Regions from separate parts of the Streptomyces sp. NPDC028635 genome, predicted to be linked through region 3. Evidence: riboswitches for the same ligand, from Rfam matches in the RefSeq annotation. Region 3 holds a riboswitch; each other region holds the start of a gene.
The links. Region 3 has a riboswitch for thiamine pyrophosphate ahead of thiO (glycine oxidase ThiO). Riboswitches for the same ligand answer to the same signal wherever they lie in the genome.
Positions count from the first base shown of each region.

Region 1 (10,226 bases), on a different contig from region 3:
GCACGAAGGGTCCGGCCGGGCGTACGAGGTGGGGGGCGCGCCGTACATATATCTATGCGCCGGTAGCTCACGCCGTGGCGCGCATCCCTCGTCAAGGTGAGTTGAGACCTCTTCGAAACATCGGGTGCTTGGCAGGCCTATCCGCGCCGACGCATCATGTCTTGCGATAGAAACGGTTAACTTCCTTGTTTTCGCAGGTACTTGAGGGCGTTTCGCCATGCAGAAACGTGCCTGTCAACGCGTGCATATGCGTCCGCACTACCCCGCGTCATGAGCCCTACTATCACCTCGCCATGACAGCAGCAGGGAAGCACCAGGTGAGCCGCGCGGAAACCTCACGCCGAGGCAGCCGGCCGGGCCGGGCGGGTATCAGAGACGTGGCCGCCGCCGCCGGAGTCTCCATCACAACCGTCTCCGACGCCCTGAACGGCAAGGGCCGGCTCCCGGACGCGACCCGGCGCCACGTCCGCGAGGTCGCCGACCGGCTGGGCTACCGCCCCTCCGCCGCCGCCCGCACCCTCCGTACCGGCAAGTCGGGCCTCATCGGTCTGACCGTGACGACGTACGGGGATGAACCTTTCACCTTCACCGAATTCGCGTACTTCGCCGAGATGGCCCGCGCCGCCACCTCCGCCGCGCTCGCCCGGGGCTACGCGCTCGTCATCCTGCCCGCGACCTCCCGCCACGACGTGTGGTCCAACGTCGCACTGGACGGCACCGTCGTCATCGACCCCTCCGACGAGGACCCCGTCGTCACGGAACTGGTCCGGCAGGGTTTACCGGTGGTCTCCGACGGCCGCCCCGTCGGGTCCCTGCCCGTCACCGCCTGGGTCGACAACGACCACGAGGCCGCCGTCATGAACATCCTCGACCATCTCGCCGACGCCGGCGCCCGCCGCATCGGCCTGCTGACGGGGACCACGACCGACACCTACACCCACCTGTCGACCACCGCCTATCTGCGCTGGTGCGAGCGGGTCGGCCAGGACCCGGTCTACGAGGCCTACCCGGCGCACGACCCGTGCGCGGGCGCCGTGGCCGCGGACCGGCTCCTCGCCCGGCCCGACCGTCCCGACGCCGTCTACGGCCTGTTCGACCCCAACGGCACCGACCTGCTCGCCGCCGCCCGCCGCTACGGGCTGCGCGTGCCCGAGGACCTGCTGCTGGTGTGCTGCAGCGAGTCCACCGTGTACGCGAGCACCGAGCCGCCCATCACGACTCTCTCGCTCAAGCCCCGCCGTATCGGCACGGCCGTGGTGCAGCTGCTCATCGACGCCATCGAGGGGGTGGAATCGGACCAGCCGGTCGAGCAGGTGATACCGACCGAGCTGATCATCCGAACGTCCTCTCAGCGCCGCCCGCAGCGCACGACGGTCAGCCCGCCGCGCACCCCGGAGGGGGACGGGTAGCCACGGGTGGCCCGCCGCGCGCTTCATCAGGAGCACGGATGGCTCGCTGCGCACCTCGGCAGGAGCGTGGGGGGTCCGATGCGTGCCTCGACAGGAGCGCGGGGGTCCGCCGCGCGCACCGGCCGGGGGCCGGTGGCGGGGCGGCGAGGCGGGCGTGCCGCTCCCCGCTGCGGCGTGGAGGGGAGGGGACCAGGTGGGGAAAGCCCTTCCCAAACGGGGCGAAAGCCGCGGTGAACAGGAGTCTTGTTCCGATTCACCACCCCTGGGTCATCACACGGCACGATCCGCATTCCTATGATGGGCCCACGACACCGCGGGCCGCTGCGACCAGGCAGTCCGAAGCGGTGCAGATGCGGCGCGATGGTGGAGGGGTCGATGACTCAGGGGGCCGGTCAGGGACCCGAGGTGGAGCGGACGGCGACGTTGCGCGACTTCCGCGTGCCCGCGTACGTCCATGAGACCGGTCCGTTCATCCACGGCGCCCACCCCGGCGAGGGCGCCCCGCCCGTCGAGGACCCCTTGCAGGTGCCCGAGGGTTACACGCCCACCGAGCGCGATCTGCCCGTCATCAACCGCGGTGACACCGTGCAGGTGACCGTCGACCCGGTGGCCGCTCCGGCCCCGGCCGCGGCGCAGCCCGGCGCCGGCCCCGGTCCCCTGTTCGTCGTCGGCGACGTGCACGGTTATCTGGACGAGCTGATCGCCGCCCTGCAGGAGAAGGGGCTGATCGACGCGGCGGGCCAGTGGTGCGCCGGCACCGCCCGGCTGTGGTTCCTCGGCGACTTCACCGACCGCGGACCCGACGGCATCGGCGTCATCGACCTGGTCATGCGCCTGTCCGCGGAGGCCGCCGCGGCCGGCGGCTACTGCAAGGCCCTCATGGGCAACCACGAACTGCTGCTGCTCGGGGCCAAGCGGTTCGGCGACACGCCCGTCAACTCCGGCGCGGGCACCGCCACCTTCCAAGCGGCCTGGCTGCTCAACGGCGGCCAGAAGACCGACATGGACCGCCTGCAGGACCACCACCTGCAGTGGATGGCGCGTCTGGACGCGGTGGAGGAGGTCGACGGCTATCTGCTCGTGCACTCCGACACCACCGCCTACCTCGACTACGGCGACTCGATCGAGGCCGTCAACGACACCGTCCGCGAGACGCTGACCCGCAACGACGCCGACGAGTGCTGGGATCTGTTCCGCAAGTTCACCAAGCGCTTCTCCTTCCGTGACGAGGGCGGCGCCGACGCCGTGCGCTCGCTGCTCGATACGTACGGCGGCACCCGCATCGTTCACGGCCACAGCCCGATTCCGTATCTGCTGGGCGAGGTCGGCTCCGAGGACGGCGAGGACAGCGCCGGCCCGCTCGTCGAGGGCCCGCACGTCTACGCCGACGGGCTCGCCATCGCGATGGACGGCGGTGTGACGATGGCAGGAAAACTGCTGGTCCAGGAGCTCCCGTTGGGCGGCTGAGCGTTCCCGCGCGCCGCCCCGCGGCGCAATCTCCCCCGCCGCCCGGCGGACGGCCCGGATCCGCTCAACACACCGGGCGCGTCGGCAATTTGTGGAAACCCCCTGTCACCGCGAGCCGTCGCCGCTCTACCATCGGCTTATCCGTAGCAGGCTCCCCTCCGTTTCTGCCCGACGGCTCGTCGCCATGCGAGCCCCAAGCCCTACGGAGCATCGGGGGATGCACATGAACAGCGTTCCGCAGCACCTGCTGAGCGAGGACCGTCAGGACTACGAACGGATCCTCGATGAGGCGCTGCGCTCCGCAGCCCACCGTCCCGAACTGTCCGCCGCCGGCCGACGTCTCACCCTCGAACAGCTGCGCGCCATGGCGCTCAGCGCCACCTCCCTCATCACCGCCTCCGCCGCCACCGAGTACCAGCACTACGTCAAGGTGCGCGAGGAGCTGCGTCAGCCGGCCCCGGCCGCCGCCCTGACGGCCGAGCGCACGTCCGCGTCCGCCGACCCCGCCGGCGCCCCGATGGGACTCGCCGCCACCGTGGGCGAGATGGCCGAGAGCACGGGCGCGGGCGCCGTCGCCGTGGTCGCCGTCCTCGCCCCCGTCCTCTCCGGCACCGCCGCCGCGATATTCCTGCTGGTGGGTTACATCCTGAAGATGCTCGACCCCGAGCCGGCCTTCGCCCGGACCATGCTCACCGCCGGATGGGTCTTCGGCGCCCTGACGGCGGCCACGATCCTCGTCGCCACCGTGGGGCTGCTGCTCACGGCCCTGCGCAACCGCCCCTCGCTCGAGTCCGGCGCCCACGGTGAACCTCCGCAGGAGCTGACCCAGGCTCGTGACGCCTGGCACGAAGCCCTGCTGGAACGCGGCATCGTGCCGTTCCTGCGCGACGCCCTGGCCGAGCCCGGTACGAGCCCGGCGCACCCCGTGTCCCCGTCGGTGCCGTCCAGCCGCATCCCGCGCCTGGGCTACGACCGGCCGGGATTCACCAGCCCCGACGACGGCCCCGCCGCAGGCCCGCGCCCGAGTTTCACGAGCCCCGACTTCAGCAGCCCCGACTTCGGTGGCCCGGAGCACCAGCCGGAGTGAAGCGCCGGCGCACGCCCCGGAGAGGACGAGCGCACGCGGGGGCATCGGACGTCCGCCGCGAGCCGTCCAACGCCGGGCCCCCACGGGACAGTCCGCGTCACCCCGGGCCGCCCGGACCTGTCGAAGCGGTCCGGGCGGTCCGGGCGGTCCGGGCGGTGCGACTCAGTCCGCGATCGGCAGATACACGCGGTTGCCCGCCGCCGCGAATTCCCGCGACTTCTCCGCCATCCCGGCCTCGATCTCGGCCTTGCTGCCGCCGTGCTCACGGCGGATGTCCTGCGAGATCTTCATCGAGCAGAACTTCGGCCCGCACATCGAGCAGAAGTGGGCCGTCTTGGCGGGTTCCGCCGGCAGGGTCTCGTCGTGGAACTCCCGCGCCGTGTCCGGGTCCAGCGCGAGGTTGAACTGGTCCTCCCACCGGAACTCGAACCGGGCGTCGGACAGCGCGTCGTCCCACTCCTGCGCGCCCGGGTGCCCCTTGGCCAGATCGGCCGCGTGGGCGGCGATCTTGTAGGTGATGACACCGGTCTTGACGTCGTCCCGGTTGGGCAGGCCCAGGTGCTCCTTGGGCGTGACGTAGCAGAGCATCGCCGTGCCCCACCAGGCGATCATCGCGGCGCCGATGCCGGAGGTGATGTGGTCGTACGCCGGCGCGACGTCGGTGGTCAGCGGGCCGAGCGTATAGAACGGAGCTTCATCGCAGATCTCCTGCTGAAGGTCGATGTTCTCCTTGATCTTGTGCATCGGGACGTGTCCCGGGCCCTCGATCATGGTCTGTACGTGGAAACGCTTGGCGATCGTGTTGAGTTCCCCGAGCGTGCGGAGCTCCGCGAACTGCGCCTCGTCGTTGGCGTCCGCGATGGAGCCGGGCCGGAGACCGTCACCGAGGGAGTACGTCACGTCGTACGCGGCGAGGATCTCGCAGAGCTCCTCGAAGTTCTCGTACAGGAACGATTCCTTGTGGTGCGCCAGGCACCACGCGGCCATGATCGAACCACCGCGCGAGACGATGCCCGTCTTGCGGTTGGCGGTGAGCGGCACGTACGCCAGACGCACGCCCGCGTGGACCGTCATGTAGTCCACGCCCTGCTCGGCCTGCTCGATGACCGTGTCCTTGTAGATCTCCCAGGTCAGTTCCTCGGCCCTGCCGTCGACCTTCTCCAGCGCCTGGTAGAGCGGCACCGTGCCGATGGGGACGGGGGAGTTGCGCAGCACCCACTCGCGGGTGGTGTGGATGTTGCGTCCCGTGGACAGGTCCATGACCGTGTCGGCGCCCCAGCGGGTCGCCCAGGTCATCTTCTCGACCTCCTCCTCGATGGAAGAAGTCACTGCGGAGTTGCCGATGTTGGCGTTGACCTTCACCAGGAACCGCTTGCCGATGATCATCGGCTCGATCTCCGGGTGGTTGACGTTGGCCGGCAGCACGGCTCGGCCCGCCGCGATCTCCTCGCGGACCACCTCGGGCGAGACGTTCTCCCGAAGGGCCACGAACTCCATCTCGGGCGTGATCTCGCCCCGGCGGGCGTACGCGAGCTGCGTGACCGCCTGGCCGTCGCGGCCGCGGCGGGGCTGGCGCGGCCGCCCGGGGAAGACCGCGTCGAGATTGCGCAGGCCGCCGCGCGGCGAGGTGTGCTTGATCCCGTCGTCCTCCGGGCGGACGGGGCGGCCCGCGTACTCCTCGGTGTCGCCGCGGGCGATGATCCAGTTCTCCCGCAGGGGCGACAGGCCCCTGCGGACGTCGGTGTCGACAAGCGGATCGGTATACGGGCCGGACGTGTCGTAGAGCGTGACCGCCTTCCCGTTGGTGAGGTGCACCTGACGGACCGGCACCCGCAGGTCGGGGCGCGAACCCTCGACGTATGCCTTGTGCCAGCCGATGGACTTCCCGGCCTCCTGAGCCGACTCGCTCTGAACGGAGGCAGGCGTGCGTACGTCCTTGTTGGTCATGAGACCTACTCCCTACGCCGGCATTACCCGGTAACAGGTTCGGCGGTCGACGCAGCGGTCACCGTCTGCCGACATTTCGTGTGGAACGCCACATGTTCCACGTGAAACATCGCGAAGACGGAGGTCAGCGCCCTCTCAGCCCGGTGCTCCGAGCTCCCGCGTGTGCAAAGGTGCCTCCACGCTAGCGTCAATTCAGGCGCGATGAACAGGGGGCCCCTGCCGTTCTTGCGATGATCGGGCGGTGACCACCACACACCAGCCCCCGTATCCGCCGCCCGAGCCGCCGCACGGCCAGGGCCCGACCGGCCACGGCCAGGGCGCCGAGGACGGGCCGGAGCACGGGCACACGCCGGCAGCCGGGCACGGGTACGCCCCGGGCGCCGGGCACGGGCATCGGCACGCGTCCGGTGGCGGGCACGGACACGGTGCCGGGCACGCCGCGGGAAGCGGACACGGTGCCGCGCATTCCGCGGGCGGCGGGCACGGGCACTCGCACAGTCACGGGCCCGCCGCTCCCGTCTCCCGGCATCTGCGCAAGGTCATCGCGGCGATCCTCATCCCGTTCGCCGTGGCGGTGGTCGTCGGCCTCGGCGTGCTGTGGCCGGGCGGTGCCCCCTCCCACCAGCGCTCCGGTGTGGGCTTCGACCGGCAGACCCAGCAGGCCACGGTCACCCAGGTGGTCGAGGTGAGCTGCAAGTCCGTCAACGCCTCCGGTGGTACGCCGACCGGCGACACGTCCACCGCGCAGGGGTCCCCGACCCGGCAACAGGCCGACGGCGCCTGCAAGAAGGCCACCGTCCGCGTCGACTCCGGCAACGACAAGGGCCGGACGTTCACCGAGATCGTGCAGCCCGACCAGACACGGCAGCTGCACCAGGGCGAGAAGGTGGTGGTCGCCTACGAGCCCTCGGCACCGAAGGACCTTCAGTACTCCGTCACGGACGCCGACCGGCGCTTCCCGATGGCCCTGCTGGCCGGCATCTTCGCGCTCGCCGTCATCGTCGTGGGACGGATGCGCGGGGTGATGGCACTCGTCGCGCTGGCCATCAGCTTCCTGGTGCTGAACTTCTTCATCCTGCCGGCGGTACTGCAGGGCGAGAACCCGTTGGTCGTCGCCGTCGTGGGCTCCAGCGCGATCATGCTCATCGCCCTGTATCTGTGCCACGGGCTGTCGGCCCGGACGTCCGTGGCGGTGCTGGGCACACTGGTCTCCCTGCTGCTGATCGGCGTCCTCGGTTCGCTGTTCATCGGCTGGGCCGCGCTGACGGGCAACACGGACGACAGCACCGGCCTGATCCATGGCCTGTACCCGTCCATCGACATGAGCGGTCTGCTGCTCGCCGGCGTCATCATCGGATCCCTCGGCGTGCTCGACGACGTGACGGTCACCCAGACCTCCGCCGTCTGGGAGCTGCACGAGGCCAACCCGTCGATGGGCCGGCGCGGGCTGTACCGGGCCGGGATCCGGATCGGCCGCGACCACATCGCGTCCGTCGTCAACACCCTCGTCCTCGCCTACGCCGGTGCCGCGTTGCCCCTGCTGCTGCTCTTCTCCATCGCGCAGAGCAGCGTGGGCACGGTCGCCAACAGCGAACTGGTCGCGGAGGAGATCGTGCGCACGCTGGTGGGATCGATCGGCCTGGTCGCCTCGGTGCCGGTCACCACGGCGCTCGCGGCTCTGGTGGTGGCCGCCGACCGTCAGGGGCCGACAGCGGCCGGCCAGAGCGCCGCCGGTGGGACCGGCACCGGTACCGGCTCGATCCCGGTGCCCGCAGGCCGCGGCGGCCGGGGGCGCCGGCGCAAGCGCTGAAACGCCGGGTGCCGGCGCGAGCGCTGAGATGCCGGGCGACGGCGTAGCCGTACCGCCGGCCGCGCGACCGTACCGTCGCGCCCGTAGCCGCCCCGTCGACGGCGCCGCCGTACCCGACGGCCGACGGCGTCACCAGCGCGACGGTCACCGTGTCACCGCCCTGCAGAACCGTTCCTGCAAATCCCCGTCCCACAGCGGTGAACCGTTACGCCACCGTGGTGACGCGACGTGTCAGCCCGCGCTCTGCTCCTCGGCGAGGATACGGTCGAGCGCCTCCTCCAGATGGGCGTCGAAGTCGGCGAGCGCACCCTCCTGGCCGAGTGGCACCAGCTTGTCGGTGCGGTCCAGGAACGCCACGATCGGCGGGGCCGACGAACGGAACAGCGCCTGGTCGCCGCCGACCTGGAGCCGGATCAGCACCTCGCCCAACGTGTCCTCCTCGACCGGTGCGATCCGGACATCGCCCTCTCCGCACGGCCGCCCCACCCCGTCGAGCAGCAGCTCACGCCCGAACGCCCAGGTCACCGGCGCGTCCCCGGGAAGGTGGAAAGTCAGCCGTACGGCATAGGGATCACAGGTCTCGTACCGCAGTTCCACCGGGATGCGGAACGAGAGCTCCTCGGAGACGAGAAAGCTCATCATGACCTCTGCCTGCACTGCCTGCACGGACTCGCGCATTCGCCTACCCCGTCACTTGCCGTCGACTGGCCGGGAATGAACCCCTTGACACTGGAGGTATCTTGCTGAACGTGCACACGAGATCACAAGGAGTGAGTTTTCAGATACTGATAGACAGGGCCAGCGAGCCCAGCAGGCGCCCGATCTCGTCCTGGAGTTTCCGCGCCGCGGGCAGCAGCCGGTCGGCCTGGTGCACGGGCAGCGAGATCGCCATCGTGGCGGCCGTGGTGCCCACCGTGATCGGCACCGCGGCGCACACCGTCCCCAGGGCGTACTCCTGCCGCTCGATCACCGGCTCCATGCGCCGCATCTGCTCCAGCCGTCGCAGCAGCGCGTGGTTGTCACACACCGTGTAAGGCGTGATGGGCTGCGCCGGGTAGCGGGCCAGGTGGTCGCGGCGGGCGCCGTCGTCCAGCTGGGAGAGCAGGCACTGTCCAATGGCGTGTGCGTGTCCCGTCTCTCGGAAGTCGGCCCACTCCTCGACCGCCGGGTTGCCGGGCGTGTCCGAGACGCACATGACCTCGATCTCGCCCTCGCGGTACATCGCGTAATACACGGGCACACCGATGGAATCGCGCCATTGCGCGAGGGTGTCCACGATCGTGCTGCGACGTTTCTGCTCCGCTCCGCCGCTGCCCAGCCGTTCGGCCGACGCACCAAGGAAGAACAGGCCCTTCTCGCGGCGGAGATAGCCCTCGTGCACCAGGGTGCGCAGCAGGTGGTAGGCGGTGGGCAGGGCCAGACCGGTCTCCCGGGCCAGCTGTTTGGCGGGGGCGCCGTAGGGGTGTTCGGCGACGGCTTCCAGCAGACGCATCGCGCGCTGCACGGAGCTGATGAGAGTCGTCGCCGCAGGGGGCTGTTCGGTGGGTGCCGTGGGGGCCGGCCGCTGCAGCGGGGGTGCGGGCGAGCAGGTCCGCGTGGGGGGTGCGTGCGGCTCTGCGGGTGTGGTGTCAACCGTGGCCAAGGGTCACTCCCGAAGCGCGAGGGGAGCCCGTGCCGGAACACGGGTGCGGGGGTGTCCGCCCTGCGCGGGGGATCGGCCCCGCGTCGGATTCCGGACTCTAACCGTCCGCCGCCGTGGACAGAATGGCTGTCCGGAAAACTTCCCTCCCCCGAGGGAACCGGCGATTCCCCTTGGTGATCACCTCGGCGATCACCGGCCGTCCCCTACCAGTCGCTGCGCGAGGACGACCCGGCGGTGAACTTCCGCACGATGTAGATCAGGCCGCCGACCAGGGCCACGAAGACCAGCAGCTTGAAGAGCAGTCCGATCACAAAACCCACGACCGTGGCCAGCACGCTGCCGAACACGACGAGCGCGATGACCGGCACCGCGACCCACTTCACCCACCACGGCAGTCCCGCGACAATCTCTCGCATCGCCTTCGCCCTTTCCTCACCGGCCCGTTGACGGTGCCGGACCCTTCCGGATGTCCTGCACTCGATGCTAGGGCCGGCGAGGGCGCCCGCGGGCGCCTCGCATCCCCGGTCCTCCCCTGACCCGTCCCCTAGGGAACCCCGAGGCCGGTCTCAGCCCTCCGGCGGGGAGAACACCACGAGAACGCGCAGGTCCTCGCTGATGTGGTGGAACTTGTGGGCGACCCCGGCGGGCACGTACACGACGCTGCCGCGCGCCACCTCCGTCGTCTCCAGACCGACGGTGATCGCGGCGCGGCCGCTGACGACGAAGTACACCTCGTCCTGGTTGTGCGGCTTCTGCGGGTCGTGCTCTCCCGCGTTGAGCGCGTACAGGCCGACGGACATGTTCCGCTCACGCAGAAACTGCAGGTAGGCGCCTTCGTTGGCGGCGCGTTCCGCCTCCAGTTCG
Region 1 is NZ_JBEZWX010000012.1:163,018-173,243, reverse strand. Features, by position in the region: gene AB0E88_RS16195 (LacI family DNA-binding transcriptional regulator) at 294-1,409, shown strand; gene AB0E88_RS16190 (metallophosphoesterase) at 1,770-2,876, shown strand; gene AB0E88_RS16185 (hypothetical protein) at 3,094-3,963, shown strand; gene thiC (phosphomethylpyrimidine synthase ThiC) at 4,126-5,910, opposite strand; TPP riboswitch at 5,903-6,080, opposite strand; gene AB0E88_RS16175 (YibE/F family protein) at 6,152-7,720, shown strand; gene AB0E88_RS16170 (SsgA family sporulation/cell division regulator) at 7,952-8,398, opposite strand; gene AB0E88_RS16165 (IclR family transcriptional regulator C-terminal domain-containing protein) at 8,499-9,224, opposite strand; gene AB0E88_RS16160 (DUF5326 family protein) at 9,566-9,778, opposite strand; gene AB0E88_RS16155 (cupin domain-containing protein) at 9,929-10,226, opposite strand, start outside.
Region 1: it holds a riboswitch for thiamine pyrophosphate, as region 3 does, so the genes downstream of both, thiC (phosphomethylpyrimidine synthase ThiC) here and thiO (glycine oxidase ThiO) in region 3, are expected to answer to the same signal.

Region 2 (10,226 bases), on a different contig from region 3:
GACCGAGCGCGTCCTGTACGGCTTCCTCTCCAAGGCGCTGTTCGACAACGGCCTGTACTGCCGTGCCGACGACCGTGGCGACCCGGTCATCCAGCTCGCCCCGCCGCTGATCTCCAACCAGGAGACGTTCGACGAGATCGAGCAGATCCTGCGCGCGACGCTCACGGAGGCGTGGACGAAGCTCTGAGCCCCGTCCGGGCGGCTGCGGCCGCCCCGACGGCTCCGACGACCGCCGCGACGGCCCTCACCGTCCCGGCGGTCACGGATCCTCCGGCGGCGCTGATCGGTCCTCCTGCCGATCTGCCTTCTGGATGATCATCCCGGCCCCGGTGCCCCCGTTCGAGTGAGAAACGGGGGCCCGGGGCCGCGTGCTGTCCGGGCTCCGGGCATCGCCTGCCTAGCGTGCCAGTGACCGATCGGCCCTGCCTTCGTTCGCCCGCATGGGGGAACGGCACGGGAACTACGGATCTGACACGAGGTGTACGCCCATGGAGGCCCCGCCGGACAACGACGTGCTCTGGGCACGCTCCCTGCACTTCACGCACAGCGACGGCTCCCCCGCGCTCCAGGGGATCTCGCTCGGCGTGCGCGAGGGCGAGATCCTCGCCGTCGGCGGCCCGCGCGGCAGCGGCAAGACGACGCTGCTGCGTTGCCTGTCCGGACTCGCCCCCGCCCAGCGCGGCGAGGTGTGGTTCAACAGCGTGCCGCTGCACACCATGGGCCCGGTCACCCGCGAACGTCTGCGCCGCGACCGCTTCGGCTGGATCGACCCCGCCCCGCTGCTGGTGCCCGAGCTGAACGTGTGGGAGAACGCCGCCCTGCCGCTGATGCTGCGCGGCGTGAGCCGGCGCCGCGCCAAGGTCGCCGCCACCGAGTGGCTGGAACGCGTCGACATCGGCGACAAGGCCCGCCGCCGGCCGCACGAGCTGACCCAGGCCGAGCGGCAGCGCGCCTGCATCGCCCGCGCCCTCGCCCCGGCGCCCGCGGTGCTCTTCGCCGACGAGCCCACCGCGCCCCTGCACCGCGCCGACCGCGCCCACGTCCTGCGCACCCTGACCACCGCCGCCCGCTCCCACGGCATCACCGTGGTGCTGGCCACCGCCGACCCGGAGACGGCCGCGCTCGCCGACCGCACCGTGTCGCTGCTCGACGGACGCCGGGTGAAGACGGTGCACCTCCCGCCGGCCACCGAGACGGAAGGCCGGACCGCGTGGTCGCTCTCCGTCTGACCCGCGGCGCCCACCCGGCCGTCCATCTGCGCCGCCTGCTGGTGGCGACGGCGTCGGCGGGCACCGGCTTCCTGCTCCTGTGCACCCTCGGCTACGCGCTGGGCCACCCCGGCGCCTCCCCGGCGTCCCTGCTGCTGCGCCTGGCGTGGTGCGTCGTACCGCTGGCCGCCACGGTGTGGTTCGCGCTGGCGGTCGCCCGCACCGACCCCGCGACCAGGCCCCGCCCCGGCCTGTCCGCCGTGGGCCTGGGTCCCGCCCGCCTGATGGCGATCGCGGCCCTGACGACGGCGCTGTCCACCGCGCTGGGTTCGGCGCTGGCCCTGCTGTTCTTCCTGTACCTGCGCGGCGACCTCACCGGCACGCCGTTCGACGGCGCGGCCTCCCAGTTCCTCGCGGCGGACCAGCCGCTGCCGCTCCCCGCGGCGCTCACCCTGCTCGCCGTCCTCCCGGTCACGTCCTCGGCCCTGGTCGCTCTCGCCCGGCGCCCCCGCGAGCCCCGCCCCCGGCCCGCCGCGCACGCCTACGGCCGCTTCGGCGCGTACAGCAGGACGGCGGTCCGCGAGACGTTCGGGGCGTACGGCAGGTTCGGCGCACGGCTGCGGGGCAGCGAACCGGTCAGCGGGCCGAAGCCCGCGGAGGGCGCCGCCGGGCAGGTGGACCATGGGGACACGGACGTCCTCACGCGCCCAGCGGCCGACGACACCGGCCCCCGGGAGACCCCGGCCGGGAGCACCCGCCCCGCGCCGCCCGCCGAGCCCCAGCCCACCGCCCTCCTCCCCTGGGGGGTCACCCTCCTCGCCGCCGGCCTGGCCACCGAGGCCTACGCCACCCGCACCACCGACCCGACCACCCTCCCCCTGCCCGGTGGCCTGACCTCCGGCCCCGTCGCCGTGCTCCTCGGCTGGGTGCTCGCCGCCGCCGGCCTCGCCCTCGCCGGGCCCGGCCTCACCCACCTCACCGGCCGCCTGCTGCAGGCCGTCCGCCCGGGCGCCCTGCGTCTGCTCGCCGGGCGCGTGCTGATGGCGGAGGCCACCCGCATCGGCCGTCCCCTCGGGGTCGTCTGCGCCGTCGCGTCGGCCGCGTTCGCCACGACCGCCCTGCGCGCCGCCGGCTCCCCCGGGCTCGGCCCGCTGACCACCCTCGGCGCCCTCGTCGTCGCCGGCTGCGCGGTGGGGACCCTGTTCACCGCAGCCGTGGAGACACGCCAGGACCGGGCCGACACCACCGGGGCACTGCTCCGGCTCGGCGCCCCGGCCTCGATGCTGCGCTCGGCCGCGGCCCTGCGCGCGGCCGCCCTGCTGGCCGTGTTCGGCCCGCTGACGCTGCTGGTGGCCGAGTTGGCCGCACTGCCCCTCGCCCGCTGACCGAAAAAATCTTCGGCCGACGATGAGTTCCGCGCGGCGGCCCGGTCTACCCCCCGACAACACCGCACCACCTACGGGAGAGGCCCCATGTACCAGCAGATGATCTTCGTGAACCTGCCCGTGAACGACCTCGAGGCCTCGAAGACGTTCTTCACCGGCCTCGGCTACACGATCAACCCGCAGTTCAGCGACGAGAACGCCGCGTCGGTCGTGATCAGCGACACGATCGTCGTGATGCTGCTGACGAAGCCCTTCTACGCGACCTTCACCGACAAGGGGATCGCGGACACGAAGACGACCAGCGAGGTGCTGATCTGTCTGAGCGCCGAGAGCCGCGAGAAGGTCGACGAGCTGGTCGACCGTGCGATCGCGCTCGGCGGCGCCGCGACCGGCAAGACGCAGGACATGGGCTTCATGTACGGCCGGGCCTTCGACGACCTCGACGGCCACACCTGGGAGATCATGTGGATGGACCCGGCGGCCGTCCAGGGCTGACGCGACGCGGTGCCTAGCATGGGCGGGTGCATTCGACACCCGCCCAGCCGTACGACGGCTCCCACGACCGTGAGATCGAGTCCCTCGCCCAGTTCGACGAGGTGGTCGCGCGCGGCGGCACCCTTGCCGGTTTCCGCGTCCAGGCCGTGGACCTGACGGGCCGTACGGACGTGCTGCTGTCCGTGGACACCGCGGGCGCCGTCTTCCTCGGCTGCCCGATGGCCCCCGAGGCGGCCGCTCGCGTCCGGGCGTCCGACGCCCTGGTCTTCCCGCCCGTGCCCGGCCTGCCCTTCGATCCCTACCGGGGATTCGTCTACTCCGCCGAGGAACTCTTCGCCGGACTCGACCGCGGCTACGAGGCCACCCCCGACGCGCTCGCCTACGCCTGGTTCCAGCAGACCAGGGCCGACGGCGACATATTCGCCTCCATGCTGCGCTCGATCCACGACGACGCGGTCTCCGACGCCCTCGACGAAGTCCTCGTCGGCGCGCGGGTCGTGGGCGTCATGGGCGGCCACGCGATGGCGCGCGGAAGCCGTGAGTACGCCGGTGCCGCGCGCCTCGGCAGCGCCCTGGCCCGGACCGGCCTCACGGTGGCGACGGGCGGCGGACCCGGCGCGATGGAGGCGGCGAACCTGGGCGCGTACGCGGCGCCCTTCGACGACGACATGCTGACCGCCGCCCTCGAACACCTCGCCCCGGTGCCCTCGTTCAGGCCGTCGGTCACCGACTGGGCGCGGGCGGCCTTCGAGGTGCGCGCCCGCTGGCCGCGCGGCGGCACGTCGATCGGCATCCCGACCTGGTTCTACGGCCACGAGCCGCCGAACCCGTTCGCCACGCACATCGCCAAGTACTTCGCCAACGCCACCCGCGAGGACGGCCTCCTGGCCCGCTGCACCGCCGGTGTGGTGTTCCTGCCGGGCGCCGCCGGCACCATACAGGAGATCTTCGACAACGCGACGCCGAACTACTACGAGTCCCGCGGCGAGGCGACGCCGATGGTGCTGGTGGACCGGGCGCACTGGACGGAGCGGCTGCCGGCGTGGCCGCTGCTGGAGTCGCTCGCCCGGGACCGTTCGATGGCGTCCCGGATCGCGTTGGTCGACCGGATCGAGGAGGCGCCGGAGGCGCTGAAACGTCTCGCCGGTTAATAAGCGGGCAAAGTCAACGCCCCTGACGGGCATATGCGTTGACACTCCTTATGGAGCACTTATAAACCTGTGAGCCTCATGGGGCGGTGGTGCCGGGCGGTTGTGATCGCATCTCCTCGGCGTCCCATCCCCCCTTCAACCCCCCGCAGTTGGATCCCGTAAAGGACAAACGTGTCCATATCCCGCCGTACTGCCGCCCGTTCCGTGCGCGCCCTCGGGGTCGCCTCCGCCGCGGCGGCGCTCGCGCTCGGTGTCGCCGGAAACGCGCTCGCCTGCAACATCAGCGAATTCTCCGCCAAGGCCTCGTGCGAGGGTGACAAGGGCGTCATCACCGTCACCGACGTCGACGCCTCCGGCACCGCGGCCGTCGTCTCCGTCTTCCTGGAGAACAAGGGCAGCGACGACCACAAGGTCGGCGAGCAGACCGTCACCGGCTCGGCCGAGGGTGTGACCATCACCTTCGCCGAGGACTGGAAGCCGAACGCCACCTACCGCGTCCACGTCCTGGCCGGCGACGCCAAGCACCCCATCGTGGACGAGGACATCACGCCGAACCTCACCACGCCGCCCACCGCCTGCAAGAAGGACACCCCCTCGACGCCGCCGGCCCCGCCGACCAGCCCGGCGCCGAAGCCGTCGCAGTCGACCCCGGCCGAGGACACGCCGAGCCCCTCGGCCCCGGCCAGCACCGCCCCCGCGGGCACCCCGAGCAACGCGCCGTCCCCGGCGGCCGGTGACTCCAACCTCGCCGAGACCGGTGCGAACTCCAACACCGGCCTGATCGCCGGCGTGGCGGGCGCCCTGGTCGTCGTCGGCGGCGGTGCCGTCTTCCTCGGCATGCGCCGCCGCGGGGCCAAGAGCAACGGCTGACCCCGCGCACGTACGCCGGCCCGCCCCCGGGAGACCGGGGGCGGGCCGTTCGCATGAACCCGGAAGCCCTCAGCCGAGGACGACGACTTCGGCCCCGTCGAAGGCGACGCCGACCTCGGCACCGACCTCGGGCGCCTCGCGCAGCGCGCAGGCGGCCTCCAGGCGGGGCGCGTCCTCGGGCTGGAGGTGCACCGCGACATGGGTGCCCCGGAAAGTACGGGCGGTGACGGTGCAGCGCAGCCCCTGCGCCACCTCGGTCAGCCGGACCCCGGCCGGGCGGACCAGCACGTCGCGCGGACCCTGCGGGGAGCCGTCGGGCACCGGCAGCTTGCCCCAGGGCGTGTCGGCGGCCTCGCCGACGACGGTTCCCGGCACCACGTTGTCGAAGCCGAGGAACCGGGCGACGAACGCGTCCGCCGGGTGCTGCCACACCTGAAGGGGCGTGCCGGACTGGGCGATCCGCCCGTCCCGCATCACCACGACCCGGTCGGCGAGTGCGAACGCCTCGCCCTGGTCGTGGGTGACGGCGAGCACGGTGGTGCCCAACCGGCCGAACAGCTCCCGCAGTTCGACGACGAGGCGTTCGCGCAGCGAGCGGTCGAGCTGACCGAGCGGCTCGTCCAGCATCAGCAGCCGGGGCCGCGGCGCGAGCGCCCGGGCGAGCGCGACCCGCTGCTGCTCACCGCCGGACAGCGCGCCCACGGCCCGCCGCCCGGCCCCGGGCAGCCCGACCAGGTCCAGCAACTCACCTACCCGCTCGCCCTGTTCGCCCTTCCCGGCGCCGTGCATACGCAGCCCGAAGGCGACGTTTCCGGCCACGTCCCGCTGCGGGAAGAGCTGGTGGTCCTGGAACATCAGCCCCACACCCCGCTTGTGCGCGGGCACCTTCGCCTGGTCCCGGCCGTCCAGCAGGACCCGGCCCGCATCGAGTGGCTGGAGTCCGGCGACCGCCCGCAGCAGCGTCGACTTGCCGCTGCCGCTCGGGCCGAGCACGCACACCACCTCGTGCTCGGTGACGTCCAGGTCGACGGCGTCGAGGACGGTCCGCTCGCCGAAGCGGACGGTCGCGGCATCGAGGCTGAGCAGCATCTAGAACTCCCCCGTCCGGTCGGGCACCCGCAGGCTCTCCAGCACGAGCAGCGCCACGGCGCACACCACCATCAGAATCGTCGACAGGGCCATCGCCTGCCCGTAGTTGAGGTCACCGGGCCGCGCCAGCAACCGGGCCACGGCCACCGGCAGCGTCGGCGTGTCGGGCCGTGCGATGAACACGGTCGCCCCGAACTCGCCCAGCGACACGGCGAACGCGAACCCGGCGGCGATCAGCAGCGCCCGCCGCACCATCGGCAGATCGACCTCCCGCCACACCCGCCACGGCGAGGCCCCGAGCACGGTCGCCGCCTCCCGCAGCCGTCCGTCGACCGCGCGCAGCACGGGCAGCATGGTCCGGATGACGAAGGGGACGCCGACGAGCGCTTGGGCGAGCGGCACCAGGATCCAGGAGCTGCGCAGGTCCAGCGGCGGCTTGTCGAGCGTGATCAGGAAGCCGAAGCCGACGGTCACCGCGGACACGCCGAGCGGCAGCATCAGCAGCGCGTCGAAGCCGCGCACCAGACGTCCGGCGTCGCGGCGGGTCAGCGCGGCGGCGGCGAACCCGCCGATCAGCAGCGCGATGCCGGTGGCGGCAAGGGCGTACTGCAGCGAATTGCCGATGGCCTCGATCGGCGGCACGAGGAAGGTGTTGCCGTCCTGGGCGGTCAGCTCCCGGTAGTAGCGCAGACCGCCGTCCAGGGAGCGCTGCACCAGTACCGCGGGCGGCAGCACGAGCAGCGCGGCGATGGTCAGCAGCACACCGGCGAGCAGCGCCCACTGCCCGGCGCCGCGCGGCCGGCGGGCCGTCGTCGCCGCGTCCACCAGCTTCAGCGCGCTCTCCCGGCGCCGCACCGTCCAGGCGTGCACGGCGAGGATCACGCCGACGGCGACGAACTGCACGATCGTCAGGACGGCGGCGGTGGACAGGTCGAAGATGTCGGCGGTCTGCCGGTAGATCTCCACCTCCAGGGTGGAGAAGCCGGGCCCGCCGAGGATCTGGACGATGCCGAAGGAGGTGAAGCAGAACAGGAACACCATCAGCCCGGCCGCCGCGACCGCCGGCGCCAGCGCGGGCAGGGTGACCGTGCGCCAGGCGGTGAAGCGGGACGCGCCCAGCATCCGCGCCGCGTCCTCCTGGCGCGGGTCGAGCTGGGCCCACAGACCGCCGACGGTGCGCACGACGACGGCGTAGTTGAAGAAGACGTGGGCGAGCAGGATCGCCCACACCGTGGTGTCCAGCCGTACGCCCCACAGCTGGTCGAGCAGCCCGCCGCGGCCGACCAGCGCCAGGAAGGCCGTGCCGACGACGACGGTCGGCAGCACGAACGGCACCGTCACCACCGCCCGCAGCAGCCGCTTGCCGGGGAAGTCGAAGCGGGCGAAGACATACGCGCCGGGCAGGGCGAGCAGCAGGGTGAGCCCGGCGGAGACCAGCGCCTGCCAGGTGGTGAACCACAGCACGTGCCGGATGTCGGACTGGCCGAGCACATCGGTGAGCCGTCCGAACTGCCAGACGCCGTCCACCTTCAGGCCGCGGGCGACGATCGCCGCCACGGGGTAGGCGAAGAACACGGCGAAGAACGCGACGGGCAGGGCCATCAGGCCGAGCCGCGCCGCGCTCCCCGCGCGGTGCGTGCGGCGGGCTACTTCAGTACGAGCGAGGTCCACTGCTTGACCCACTGGTCGCGGTGGTCGGCGATCTTGCCGGGGGCGAGGGTCTCGGGGTCCTTGGCGGCGGGGCCGTACTGGGTGAACTCGGCGGGCACCTCGGCGCCGTCGACGACCGGGTAGACGAACATGTTCAGCGGCATGTCCTGCTGGAACTCCTTGGAGACCAGGAAGTCGATCAGCGCCTTGCCGCCCTTGGTGTTCTTCGCGTTGCTGAGCAGCCCGGCGAACTCGATCTGCCGGAAGCAGGTGCCGGTGGCGACACCGGTGGGCGCGGTCTTCGGCTGCGGCTTGGCGAAGACGACCTCGGCGGGCGGGGAGGAGGCGTAGGAGACGACCAGCGGCCGGTCGCCGTGGGCCTTCCTGCCGCCGGCCGAGCCGGAGAACTCCTGGTCGTAGGCCTGCTCCCAGCCGTCGACCACCTTCACGCCGTTGGCCTTCAGCTTCTTCCAGTAGCCCTGCCAGCCGTCGTCGCCGTACTTGGCGGCGGTGCCGAGCAGGAAGCCGAGGCCGGGCGAGGAGGTCGCGGCGTTCTCGGTGACCAGCAGGTTCTTGTACTCCGGCTTGATCAGGTCGTCGAAGGAGGCCGGCGGGGTCAGCTTGTGGTCGGCGAAGTACTTCTTGTCGTAGTTGACGCAGATGTCGCCGTGGTCGATCGGCGTGACCCGGTGCTTGCCCTGGTCCAGCTGGTACTGGGCGCCGATGGTGCCGAGCCCCTTGGCCTGGTACGGCTGGAAGAGGCCGTTGTCCAGGGCGCGGGAGAGCAGGGTGTTGTCGACGCCGAAGAAGACGTCGCCCTGCGGGTTGTCCTTGGTGAGGATGGCCTTGTTGACGGCCTGCCCGGCGTCGCCGTCGGGCAGGACGCGGACCTTGTACCCGGACTGCTTCTCGAAGTCCGCGAGGACGTTCTTGGACACGGCCCATGAGTCGTGGCTGACGAGCGTGACCGTCTTGGACTCGGCGGACGTCTTCTCGCTCCCGCCCGACGACCCGCACGCGGACAGCGTGACGAGGCCGACGCCGACCACCAGGACCGTGGCCTTCTTGGTGATGCTCACTGACATTCCTCCTGGAGTGACCAGGAAGAGACGCGGCCCTGCCCGGGACGCCTCACGGTGTCCCGGGCAGGGCGCAACAGCTCGAGTGATGACCGATCTCCCTACCCAGAATGACCTGGGCGAGGTTCGGAGGGTCTGCGGCCCTGTCCGCCGCACTCTCAGCGCTGTGGCGCTCCCCTGTCGGAATATGTAGATGTACTGACGCCAGTCAGATTACCGCTCGGTGGCGGCGAGCTGACCACACGCCCCGTCGATCTCCTGCCCACGGGTGTCCCGGATGGTCACCGGTACACCATGAGCGGCGATCGCCTCGACGAACGCCTTCTCGTCCTCGGGCCGCGAGGCGGTCCACTTGGACCCCGGGGTCGGGTTGAGCGGGATGAGATTGACGTGCACGGGCTTGCCCTTGAGCAGCCGCCCGAGCCGGTCGCCCCGCCACGCCTGATCGTTGATGTCCCGGATGAGGGCGTACTCGATGGACAGCCGGCGCCCGCTCTTCTCGACGTACTCGAACCCGGCGTCGAGCACCTCGCGCACCTTCCACCGCGTGTTCACGGGGACGAGGGTGTCGCGCAGCTCGTCGTCCGGGGCGTGCAGCGAAATCGCGAGCCGGCACTTGAAGCCCTCGTCGGCGAACCGGTGGATGGCGGGCACGAGCCCGACCGTCGACACGGTGATGCCGCGCTGGGACAGACCGAGACCGTCCGGCGCGGGGTCCGTGAGCGCGCGGATCGCTCCGACCACCCGCTTGTAGTTGGCGAGCGGCTCACCCATGCCCATGAAGACGATGTTGGACAGCCGGGACGCACCGCCGGGGATCTCCCCGTCCCTGAGCGCCCGCATGCCCTCGACGATCTGGTGCACGATCTCGGCGGTGGACAGGTTCCGGTCGAGACCGGCCTGCCCCGTCGCACAGAACGGGCAGTTCATGCCACAGCCCGCCTGCGAGCTGATGCACATGGTGACCCGGTCCGGGTACCGCATCAGCACCGACTCGACGAGCGTCCCGTCGAACAGCCGCCACAGCGTCTTGCGCGTCTCCCCCTCGTCGGTCGACAGATGCCGTACGACGGTCATCAGCTCGGGAAACAGCGCCTCCCGCAGCTTGTCACGCGCACCGGAGGGGATGTCGGTCCACTGCTCCGGGTCGTGCGCGTACCGCGCGAAGTAGTGCTGCGACAGCTGCTTGGCGCGAAACGGCTTCTCCCCGATCTCGGCCACGACCGCCTTGCGCTCGGCGGGCGAGAGATCGGCAAGATGCCGCGGCGGCGACTTCGCTCCGCGCGGCGCGACAAAAGT
Region 2 is NZ_JBEZWX010000008.1:39,754-49,979, forward strand. Features, by position in the region: gene AB0E88_RS11185 (aspartate aminotransferase family protein) at 1-187, shown strand, start outside; gene AB0E88_RS11190 (ATP-binding cassette domain-containing protein) at 489-1,229, shown strand; gene AB0E88_RS11195 (hypothetical protein) at 1,211-2,593, shown strand; gene AB0E88_RS11200 (VOC family protein) at 2,681-3,088, shown strand; gene AB0E88_RS11205 (LOG family protein) at 3,115-4,239, shown strand; gene AB0E88_RS11210 (LAETG motif-containing sortase-dependent surface protein) at 4,411-5,109, shown strand; gene AB0E88_RS11215 (ABC transporter ATP-binding protein) at 5,179-6,198, opposite strand; gene AB0E88_RS11220 (iron ABC transporter permease) at 6,199-7,800, opposite strand; gene AB0E88_RS11225 (thiamine ABC transporter substrate-binding protein) at 7,845-8,933, opposite strand; TPP riboswitch at 9,008-9,116, opposite strand; gene rlmN (23S rRNA (adenine(2503)-C(2))-methyltransferase RlmN) at 9,141-10,226, opposite strand, start outside.
Region 2: it holds a riboswitch for thiamine pyrophosphate, as region 3 does, so the genes downstream of both, AB0E88_RS11225 (thiamine ABC transporter substrate-binding protein) here and thiO (glycine oxidase ThiO) in region 3, are expected to answer to the same signal.

Region 3 (10,226 bases):
CGCCCGGACGACCCCTCGCTCGTCCCTGACGGCGCCCACGAGGCCGTGGTGCTGTCCGCGGTGGTGCCGGCCGAGGCCGCCTGGGAGGACGAGGGCACGGTCCGGCGCTGCACGGACCATCTCCTCCAGGCCGCCGGTGGGGCCGTGCCGCAGCTGCCCGAGCGGATCCTGTGGCACGAGGTGCGCACTCCCGGGCACACGGAGGACGAGACGGGCGCCCGCTTCGGAGCGGTACCCGCCCCCGCCCTCGCCGCCGGCGCCGGACGCCTGCTGCACCCGGGGAACGCCACCGCCCTCCCCGGCCTCTACCGCGTCGGCGGCTGGTCGCATCCCGGCGGGGGGCTCCCCCACGCCGGCATGTCGGGCGCCCTGGTCGCCGGGCTCATCGTCGAGGGGCCGGAGTTCCGCGGCTCCCAGTGAGGACCGCGGGGCGTCGTCAGAAGCGGTACTGCTCGTCGAAGCCGTGGCCGGCCTGCTGCGGGCCGGTCCCGGTGCCCTGCTGGTAGGGGTACGGCTGCTCCTGCGGGAGCTCACCGCCGTAGGAGTCGTCGGTGCGCTGCTGCGGGACCCACACCCCGTCCGGCGGCGTCTGGTCGTAGCCGCCGAGGTAGGGGTCCTGCGCATAGCCCTGCTGCTGCTCGTACGAGCCGCCGTAGGCCGCGTCGTACGGGGCGCCGCCGTAGGTCTGGGTGCCGATGTACGGGTCGGAGTAGGCGGCGTACTGCTGCTGGCCGGTGGTGTCGTAGCCGTACTGGCCGTAGCCGGAGTAGTCGTAGCCGTAGGACGACTGCTGCTCGCCGGCGGCGGTCTGGGCCGTCGCGGCGTAGGCGGTGGAGGAGGCGGGGTCGCCGTAGACGCCGTAGGAGCCGGTGTCCTCGGGCATCGGCTGCGGCTCGTAGACCATGGTGGACTCGGCGGCCGTGGCGACGGGCGGGCGGGCCGGGGTGAAGACGTCGTCGTGGTCGTCGTCGGGGCCGTAGGACATTGTCTCGGCGGCGAAGGCGCTTCCGTGGTCCGCGTCCGCGCCGGAGTGTCCGGTGTCGGCCGGCTCCAGGTCGGAGACCTCCAGCGCCGGGTCCCGGCGCTCGGCCCGGCCCCTGCGGCGCTTCACGGGCTCCTCGTCGCGGCGGCGGACCGCCCAGCCCGCGGCGAAGCCACGCCGGAACGACAGCGTGACGTAGGTCTGCCCGACCGCGAACGCCGCCGCGCCCAGCCCGATGACGACGACCGACGGAATCAGTACGCCGAGCACGACGCCGAGGAAGCCGACGAACGCGAGCAGCCGCCAGCGAAGCCGCGCCTTGTACTGCAGCAGCACTTCACCGAGCAGCCACAGCGCGACGCCGCCGAACGCGATGTAGAGGACCGTCCAGCCCATGTACGCCCCTCTCCCTGTGGCCGCACCGCAGTGTGTCGTACGGCGGTGCGACCGGTCTAGGCCTGCGGAGGGTGGTGCAGGCCCAGGTTCTCGTAGATTTCCAGCGTCGCCGTGGAGTTGTTGAGCGTGATGAAGTGCAGACCCGGCACTCCCTCGGCCAGCAGCCGCGCGCAGAACTCCGTGGCGAAGTCGATGCCAATGGAGCGTACAGCGGCCGGATCGTCCTGCGCCGAGAGGATCCGTTCTTTCAGCTCGTCCGGGACGGCGGCGGTGCTCAGCTTGGGCAGGCGCTCCAGCATCTTCATGCTGGTCACCGGCAGGACCTCCGGGATCACCGGGGTGTCACAGCCGGCCGCCACGACGCGGTCGCGCAGGCGCAGATAGGACTCGGGGTGGAAGAACATCTGTGTGATGGCGTAGTCCGCCCCGGCCCGGCACTTGTCGACGAAGTGCCGGATGTCGGTGTCCCAGTCCGTGGAGCGCGGGTGCATCTCCGGGAAGGCGGCGACGCCCACACAGAAGTCGCCCGACTCCTTGATGAGCCGGACGAGGTCGGCGGCGTACGTCAGACCCCGCGGGTGCGGCACCCACTCGCCCATGGGGTCACCGGGCGGGTCGCCGCGCACGGCGAGCATGTTGCGGATGCCGGCGTCGGCGTACTGGCCGATGATGTTGCGCAGTTCGGCGAGGGAGTGGTCGACCGCGGTGAGGTGGGCGACCGGCGTGAGCGTGGTGTCCACGACGATCTGCTGGGTCTCCTTCACCGTGGTGGTGCGGGTCGTACCGCCGGCGCCGTAGGTGACGGAGACGAAGTCGGGGGCCACGGCCTCGACCCTGCGCAGGGCGTTCCACAGGTTCCGCTCACCGGCCGGCGTCTTGGGCGCGTAGAACTCGAACGAGTACGTCGTCTTGCCGGTCGCGAGGATGTCGCGCACGGTACGGGCGCGATCAGTCCTGGTGGATGCGGTTCCTAGGGCCATACGGGCAGGTTAGCCAGGGGTGGACGGTCCCCCAACCGAAAGCGGGAAATTTGCCCGAATTGTCGGGTTGTTGTCCACCCCTTGGACACTCATGAGACGACGGCGGGTGAGCCGCGGGTGCCCGGGCCGCCACGGCCGCCCCGCGCTCACATCTGGCGCAGCCGCTTGGCGAACTCCGCCGCGGCGGCACCGGGGTCCTGCGCCTCGGTGATCGCCCGGACGACGACGACACGGCGGGCACCCGCCTCGAGCACCTCGTCGAGGTTGCCGAGGTCGATGCCGCCGATGGCGAACCAGGGGCGGTCGGTGCCGAGCGCGGCGGTGTGCCGGACCAGGTCGAGACCGGGGGCATGGCGGCCCGGCTTGGTGGGCGTCGGCCAGCACGGGCCGGTGCAGAAGTAGTCCACGCCCTCCTGGACGGCGGCCGCCTCCGCCTCCGCCTCGGCGTGGGTGGAGCGGCCGATCAGCACGTCGTCGCCGAGGATCGCGCGGGCCGCCGGGACCGGGAGGTCGCCCTGCCCGAGGTGCAGGACGTCGGCGCGGGCCGCGTGGGCGACGTCCGCGCGGTCGTTGACCGCGAGGAGCTTGCCGTGCCGGGCGCAGGCGTCGGCGAAGACGCTCAGGTGCTCCAGTTCCTCGGCGGCCTCCATGCCCTTGTCCCGCAGCTGCACGATGTCGACCCCGCCGGCGAAGACCGCGTCGAGGAACTCGGGCAGGTCGCCCTGGCGCCTGCGGGCGTCGGTGCACAGGTACAGCCGGGCGTCGGCGAGCTGGGCGCGAGGAGTGGCGGCGGTGGTCATACGTGGTCCCCCCGGGGTGGGTGAGGTGTCCGGATCGTACGGGCCGCGGCGTGCGGGCGGCGGCGGCGCGCTCCGCGGACCCGGCCCACGGACGCACCCCAGGAACGTATCCCGCGCACACCACGACAGGGGAGCCCGGGCCCGGCCGGCCGGTCGGCCCCCCGGCTCGCAACCGTTGCGCCACCACGCGCACGGGCCCGGCTTTTCCGTAGGCCCCGGCTTCCCGGCGGGGCAGCTTCTTCGGCCGGTCGGGCTTGCGGCGGGGCCCGTTCTCCCGCCGGTCGGGCTTCCGGCGGGGCAGCTTCTTCGGGCCGGTCCGGCTTCCGGCGGGGCACGTTCTTCCGCCCGTCCGGCTTTCCGACGAGGCCGGACGTCGAACCCGGCCAGGCTTCAGGCCCGCCCTTCAGATCCGGCCGACCTTCGGGCCGCGGCCAGTCTTGAGGCCCGGCCGGAGTGCACGCCTCGGCCGGAGTGCACGCCCCGGCCGGACTTCAGGCCGGCCGGACGTGAGGTCCGGGCCGAAATGCAGGACCGGCCGGTCTTCAGGCCCGGCCGCAGTTCAGCCCGAGCAGCACGTCGCGCCGAGCGAGCGTGGCCTCCGCCCTGAGGCGTGTCTCGCCTCGCGGGCCGCTGCCCACCGGCCCGGCGGGCACGAGGGCATCAAGCGCCGAGGGCACGGTTGCCCCGGCGAACGGCACCGGGACGGAGAGCGCCGCGGTCCGGGAGGTCGTGGCCGAGGCCGCACGTGGCCCCGGCCGTGGCCCCCCGGGCCGCGGCCCGTGTGTCGACGGTGTTCAGTGTGGGTGCGTCAGACGGCGAGCGCCTGGGCGCGGCGCTTCACCTCCGTGCCGCGATTCTCGCTGAGCGCCTGTGCGGGCGTACCGGGCAGGCTCGGGTCCGGCGTGAAGAGCCACTCCAGCATCTCCTCGTCCGTGAACCCGTCGTCCCGCAGGAGCGTCAGGGTGCCCGTCAGGCCCTTGACGACCTTGTCCCCGTCGATGAAGGGGGCGGGGACGTGCAGCGCGCGGTTCTCACCGCGGCGTACGGCGATGAGCTGGCCCTCCTTGACCAGCTGCCGGACACGCGTCACCTCGACGCCGAGCATCTCGGCGATGTCGGGAAGGGTGAGCCAGGCGGGGACGAGAGCATCGATCTTTGCGTCAATCTCGGTCACGGGACAAGCCTGCCATCTGCCACTGACAGTCGGAAGTCAGGGCGGTCCACCCGGGCCGGTCGACCTGGGACGACACACCCGGCACACCCCTGACGACACCCCCGGACGGCTCAGGCCGTGGCCGCCTTCAGCGGCCTCGCCGGGTCCGCCAGCAGCTCCGGATCCATCGCCGTGCCCGCCTCGATCAGCCGCCGCCCCTGGGCCAGGTCACGCGGGCGGCCCACCGCCAGCAGGGCGACCAGCCGGCTCTCGCGCAGCCAGCACACCGTCCAGGCCGGTCCGTACTCGTCACCGCGCCACACGGTGCGGTCGGCCGAGGTGTGGTGGCCGGCGTACTGGACGAAGCGGCCGAACTGCTCGGACCAGAAGTACGGCACGGGGTCGTACTCCGCGGGCGTGTCGCCCACGATGTTCGCGGCGACGGTGCGCGGGCCCTGGAGGGCGTTGTCCCAGTGGTGGACGAGCAGACGTTCGCCGTAGCGGGCGGAGGGGAAGGAGGCGCAGTCGCCGACCGCGTACACGTCCGGCACCGAGGTGCGCAGACGCGCGTCGGCCACCACCTCGCCGCGCGGGCCCAGCGCGACGCCGGAGCCCGCCAGCCACCCGGTGGCCGGCCGTGCGCCGATGCCGACGACGACCGCGCCGGCGGGCAGCCGGGTGCCGTCGTCGAGGACCACCACGCCCGGCTCGACGCCCGCCACGCGCGCGCCCGTGCGCAGCTCGGCGCCGGCGTCGGCGTACCACCGGGTCATCGGCGCGGCGACCTCGGCGGGCAGTGCCCCGGCGAGCGGGCGGTCGGCGGCCTCCACGACGGTGACCGCGCAGCCCGCCTCACGCGCGGCCGTGGCGAACTCGGCGCCGATCCAGCCCGCGCCGACGACCACGATGTCGTGCTGGGCGGCCAGCACCGGGCGCAGCCGCTCTGCGTCGTCCAGGGTGCGCAGCAGGTGCACCCCGGGGACGCCCTCGGCGCCGGGCAGGGTGATCGGTTCGGCGCCGGTGGCGAGCACGAGGACGTCGTACGGGACGGGTCCGGCCCCGGTGTCCAGTTCATGGTCGGCGGGGCGCAGGCCCAGCACCTCGCAGCCGAGGCGCAGCTCGATGCCCAGCGCCTCGAAGTCCACGTCGAAGGCGGAGCCCTCGGCCGTGCCGAGCAGGACGGCCTTGGACAGCGGCGGACGGTCGTAGGGCTGGTGGGGTTCGGCGCCGATGAGCGTGACGGTGCCGGTGAAACCCCGTTCGCGCAGGGCCACCGCGGTCTGCACCCCGGCCATGCCCGCGCCCACGACGACCACCCGCCGCGCCGCCGATGACGTGCCCCGTTGCTGCGTCTGCTCGCTCACCTGATCACCATAGACACCTGACAGACCGTCAGTCAGCGGTCCTGCGCCGTGACCTGCTCCACACGCGCGTGCAGCTCCTCCACCACGCTGGTGCCGCTGCCCTCCTGGGACTCCCACTCCCAGGTCTCCTCCAGCCGCACCCGCCCGTCCGGCAGCTCGACGACCGTGGACACGCAGTGCCCGCCGGAGGTCGTCCCGTCCTGCTTGAGCTGCACGTACCGGAAGTCCAGCCGGTCCCCCTGCCGGGTGCCCACGAGGTGCCCGCGCACCACGTCGCCGCCGGCGTACTCCGCCCAGATCTCGCCGCCGCGCTCGTGGTAGGTGAAGCGGGTGCGCGTGCCCACCTGACCTGGTGCCTGGTCGGCGACCGGGGCGAGGACGAGACCGTCGAGGGACCGGGGCATGACGGAAGGCTCCCTTACAGACACACAGCGGCACGGGCTAGGGTGGCCACCGTAAAGCACTCGCGGGAGCCCGGACGCACCGGGCTGAGAGGGAGGCTGGGACGGCCTCCGACCGTACGAACCTGATCCGGGTCATGCCGGCGAAGGGAGGGGCTGGACGCCCATGTCGCCTACGCGTACGTCAGACGTCCTCGTCATCGGGGGCGGGATCATCGGGCTGGTCACGGCCTGGCGGGCCGCGCAGCGGGGGTTCGCCACCACGGTCGTGGAACCCGAGCCCGGCGGCGGAGCCGCGCAGGTGGCGGCCGGGATGCTGGCCGCCGTCACCGAACTGCACCACGGCGAGCAGACCCTGCTCGCCCTCAACCTGGCCTCGGCGCGCCGCTATCCGGACTTCGCGGCCGAACTCACCGAGGCGAGCGGCCACGGCCTCGGCTACCGCCGCAGCGGCACGCTCGCCGTCGCCCTGGACGCCGACGACCGCGCCCACCTGAAGGAACTGCACGCCCTGCAACGGCAGTCGGGCCTCGCCTCGGAGTGGCTGTCCGGCCGGGAGTGCCGGCGTCTGGAGCCGATGCTCGCGCCGGGTGTGCGCGGCGGGCTGCGGGTCGACGGCGACCACCAGGTGGACCCGCGGCGGCTGGCGGCCGCGCTGGTCACCGCCTGCGAGCGGGCCGGAGTGGTGTTCCGGCGCGACTGGGCCGAGCGGCTCGTCGTCTCCCGTGAGCGCGCCGCGGGCGTCGTCACCCGAGGGGGCGAGGAGCTGGGCGCGGGACAGGTCGTGCTCGCCGCCGGCAGCCTGAGCGGTCGCCTCGCGGGCGTACCGGAGGACGTACTGCCGCCGGTGCGGCCGGTGAAGGGCCAGGTCCTGCGGCTGACCATGCCGGACCACCGGACGCCGTTCCTGAGCCGGACCGTGCGCGCGGTGGTGCGCGGCGGCGCGCTGTATCTGGTGCCGCGCGAGAACGGCGAGCTGGTCGTGGGCGCGACCAGCGAGGAGATGGGCTGGGACACCACGGTCACCGCGGGCGGCGTCTACGAGCTGCTGCGCGACGCCCACGAGCTGGTGCCCGGCATCACCGAGCTGCCGCTCACGGAGACCCGGGCCGGGTTGCGCCCCGGCTCCCCCGACAACGCGCCGCTGCTCGGCCCCACCGCGCTGGAGGGGCTGCTGCTGGCCACCGGGCACCACCGCAACGGCGTCCTGCTCACCCCGGTCACCGGGGACGTGCTGGCCCACGCCCTCGTCACCGGTGAGCTGCCGGACGAGGCCCGCCCCTTCACCCCTAAGCGTTTCGCCCCCGCCGCGGCCGCGCGGCAGCCCGCCCGCACCCTCACGGAGCAGCCCGCATGAACATCTCCGTCAACGGTGAGCCCCGCCGCGTCGATCCCGGCACGGCTCTCGACGCCGTCGTGACGTCCCTCACCGCGGCCCCCTCCGGGGTGGCCGCCGCCCTCAACGAGACCGTCGTCCCGCGCACGCAGTGGTCCACCACGGCCCTCGCCGAGGGCGACCGCGTCGAGGTCCTCACCGCCGTCCAGGGAGGCTGAACCATGGCTGACGACCCCTTCGTCCTCGGCGGTACGCCGTTCTCGTCCCGTCTGATCATGGGCACCGGCGGCGCGCCGAGCCTGGACGTGCTGGAGCGGGCGCTGGTCGCCTCCGGCACCGAGCTGACGACCGTCGCGATGCGCCGGGTCGACCCCGGCGTGCACGGCTCGGTGCTGTCGGTGCTGGACCGCCTCGGCATCCGGGTGCTGCCGAACACCGCCGGCTGCTTCACCGCCGGGGAGGCGGTGCTCACGGCCCGCCTCGCGCGCGAGGCGCTGGGCACGGACCTGGTGAAGCTGGAGGTCATCGCCGACGAACGCACGCTGCTCCCGGACCCGATCGAGCTGCTGGACGCGGCGGAGACGCTGGTCGACGACGGGTTCACGGTGCTGCCGTACACCAACGACGACCCGGTGCTCGCGCGGAAGCTCCAGGACGTCGGCTGTGCGGCGATCATGCCGCTGGGCTCGCCCATCGGTTCCGGGCTCGGCATCCGCAACCCGCACAACTTCCAGCTGATCGTCGAGCACGCGCGCGTGCCGGTGATCCTGGACGCGGGCGCGGGCACGGCGTCGGACGTGGCGCTGGCGATGGAGCTGGGGTGCGCGGGTGTGATGCTCGCCTCGGCGGTGACGCGGGCGCAGGAGCCGGTGGTGATGGCGGAGGCCATGCGCCACGCGGTGGAGGCGGGCCGGCTGGCCTTTCGGGCGGGACGCATTCCCAAGCGGCACTTCGCCGAGGCGTCCTCGCCCAGGGAGGGCGTCGCCCGGCTGGACCCGGAGCGCCCGGCCTTCTGAGACCGGTGGCCCTTCGGGGGTGGCGGTGCGCCTGACATGCGTGATGCCGGTGCGCGCGACACGTCACAGGTCGGCTGCAGTCACCCCGCCGGCTGGGTGAAACGGCTGGGGTGTCGGTCATGGCTCGTAGACTCGCCTGCGTGGATACGACCCTCTCGGACCCCCTCGTCGGGCAGGTGCTCGACGGCCGGTATCGCGTCGACGCGCGGATCGCGGCCGGCGGGATGGCCACGGTCTACCGGGCCCTGGACACCCGTCTGGACCGCGTGCTCGCGCTGAAGGTGATGCACCCGGCGCTCGCGGCCGACGCCTCGTTCGTCGAGCGGTTCATCCGGGAGGCGAAGTCCGTCGCCAGGCTGGCCCACCCCAACGTGGTCCAGGTCTTCGACCAAGGCGCGGACGGCCGGTACGTGTATCTGGCGATGGAGTACATCGCCGGCTGCACCCTGCGGGACGTGCTGCGTGAGCGCGGCGCGCTGCAGCCGCGGGCCGCGCTGGACATCCTGGAGCCGGTGCTGGCCGCGCTCGGCTCCGCGCACCGGGCCGGGTTCGTGCACCGCGACATGAAGCCGGAGAACGTCCTGATAGGGGACGACGGCCGGGTCAAGGTCGCCGACTTCGGGCTGGTGCGCTCGGTGGACACCGTCACCAGCACGACCGGCGAGGTGCTGGGGACCGTCTCCTATCTGGCGCCGGAGCAGATCGAGCACGGCACGGCCGACCCGCGCGTGGACGTGTACGCGTGCGGTGTCGTGCTCTACGAGATGCTGACCGGCGGCAAGCCGCACGACGGCGACTCCCCGGCCGCCGTGCTCTACAAGCATCTGCACGAGGACGTCCCGGCGCCTTCCACCCTGGTGCCGGGGCTGGCGCACCCCCTGGACGAACTCGTCGCGGCAGCGACCGCCCGCTCGCCCGAGGCGCGCCCGCACGACGCGGTGGCGCTGCTGGCGCACGCGCGCGAGGCGCGGGCCGGGCTGAGCGAGCAGCAGCTGGACGCGGTGCCGCCGCAGGCGCTGTCCGCGGAGCACGACAACGCCGACGACCGCACGAGCGTGATCCCGCGCGCGCTGACCGTGCCCCGCCCGTTGCCGGTCGACGTGGACGCCGAGGGCGGCGCGGCCGTGCTGAACCGCACCAGCCGCTTGCAGAGCCCGCCGCCGGTGCCTCCGCGCCCGGGGCCTTCGCGCTCCCGGCGGCGGCTGATCACCCTGGTCGCCGCCGTGCTGCTGGTGTTCGGTGTCGGCTCGGGCGTCTGGTACATCAACTCGGGGCAGTTCACCAAGGTGCCGCCGCTGCTGGCGCAGTCCGAGGCGCAGGCCAAGCAGCGGCTGGAGCGGGCCGGTCTGGAGTCCGGCAAGGTCACCTACGCCTACAGCGACACGGTCGCGCGGGGCAAGGTCATCAGCACCGACCCGGAGCCGGGAGCCCGCATCCGTGACCACGACGCGGTGCGGCTGACCGTGTCCAAGGGCCCGGAGACCGTGAAGGTGCCCGATCTGGAGGGCTACAAGCTGGACAAGGCCCGCTCCGTGCTGAAGGACAGCGGACTGGAGCCGGGCATGATCAACCGGGAGTTCAGCGACGACGTGACGCGCGGCTCGGTGATCGGCACCGATCCCGAGGCGGGCACGGAGCGCCGCGCGGGCTCGGCGGTGGCGCTCACGGTCAGCAAGGGCAGCCCCGTCGACATCCCGGACGTCACCGGCTCGGGCCTCGCCGACGCCCGGTCCCAGCTGGAGGAGGCCGGCCTGAAGGTGAAGGTCGCCCCGGAGCGGGTGAACTCGGAGCTCGACGC
Region 3 is NZ_JBEZWX010000020.1:58,346-68,571, reverse strand. Features, by position in the region: gene AB0E88_RS21755 (NAD(P)/FAD-dependent oxidoreductase) at 1-420, shown strand, start outside; gene AB0E88_RS21750 (hypothetical protein) at 437-1,378, opposite strand; gene metF (methylenetetrahydrofolate reductase [NAD(P)H]) at 1,435-2,358, opposite strand; gene thiE (thiamine phosphate synthase) at 2,505-3,158, opposite strand; gene AB0E88_RS21735 (Rv2175c family DNA-binding protein) at 3,967-4,332, opposite strand; gene AB0E88_RS21730 (FAD-dependent oxidoreductase) at 4,443-5,675, opposite strand; gene AB0E88_RS21725 (hypothetical protein) at 5,708-6,079, opposite strand; TPP riboswitch at 6,132-6,245, shown strand; gene thiO (glycine oxidase ThiO) at 6,243-7,433, shown strand; gene thiS (sulfur carrier protein ThiS) at 7,430-7,630, shown strand; gene AB0E88_RS21710 (thiazole synthase) at 7,634-8,428, shown strand; gene pknB (Stk1 family PASTA domain-containing Ser/Thr kinase) at 8,569-10,226, shown strand, end outside.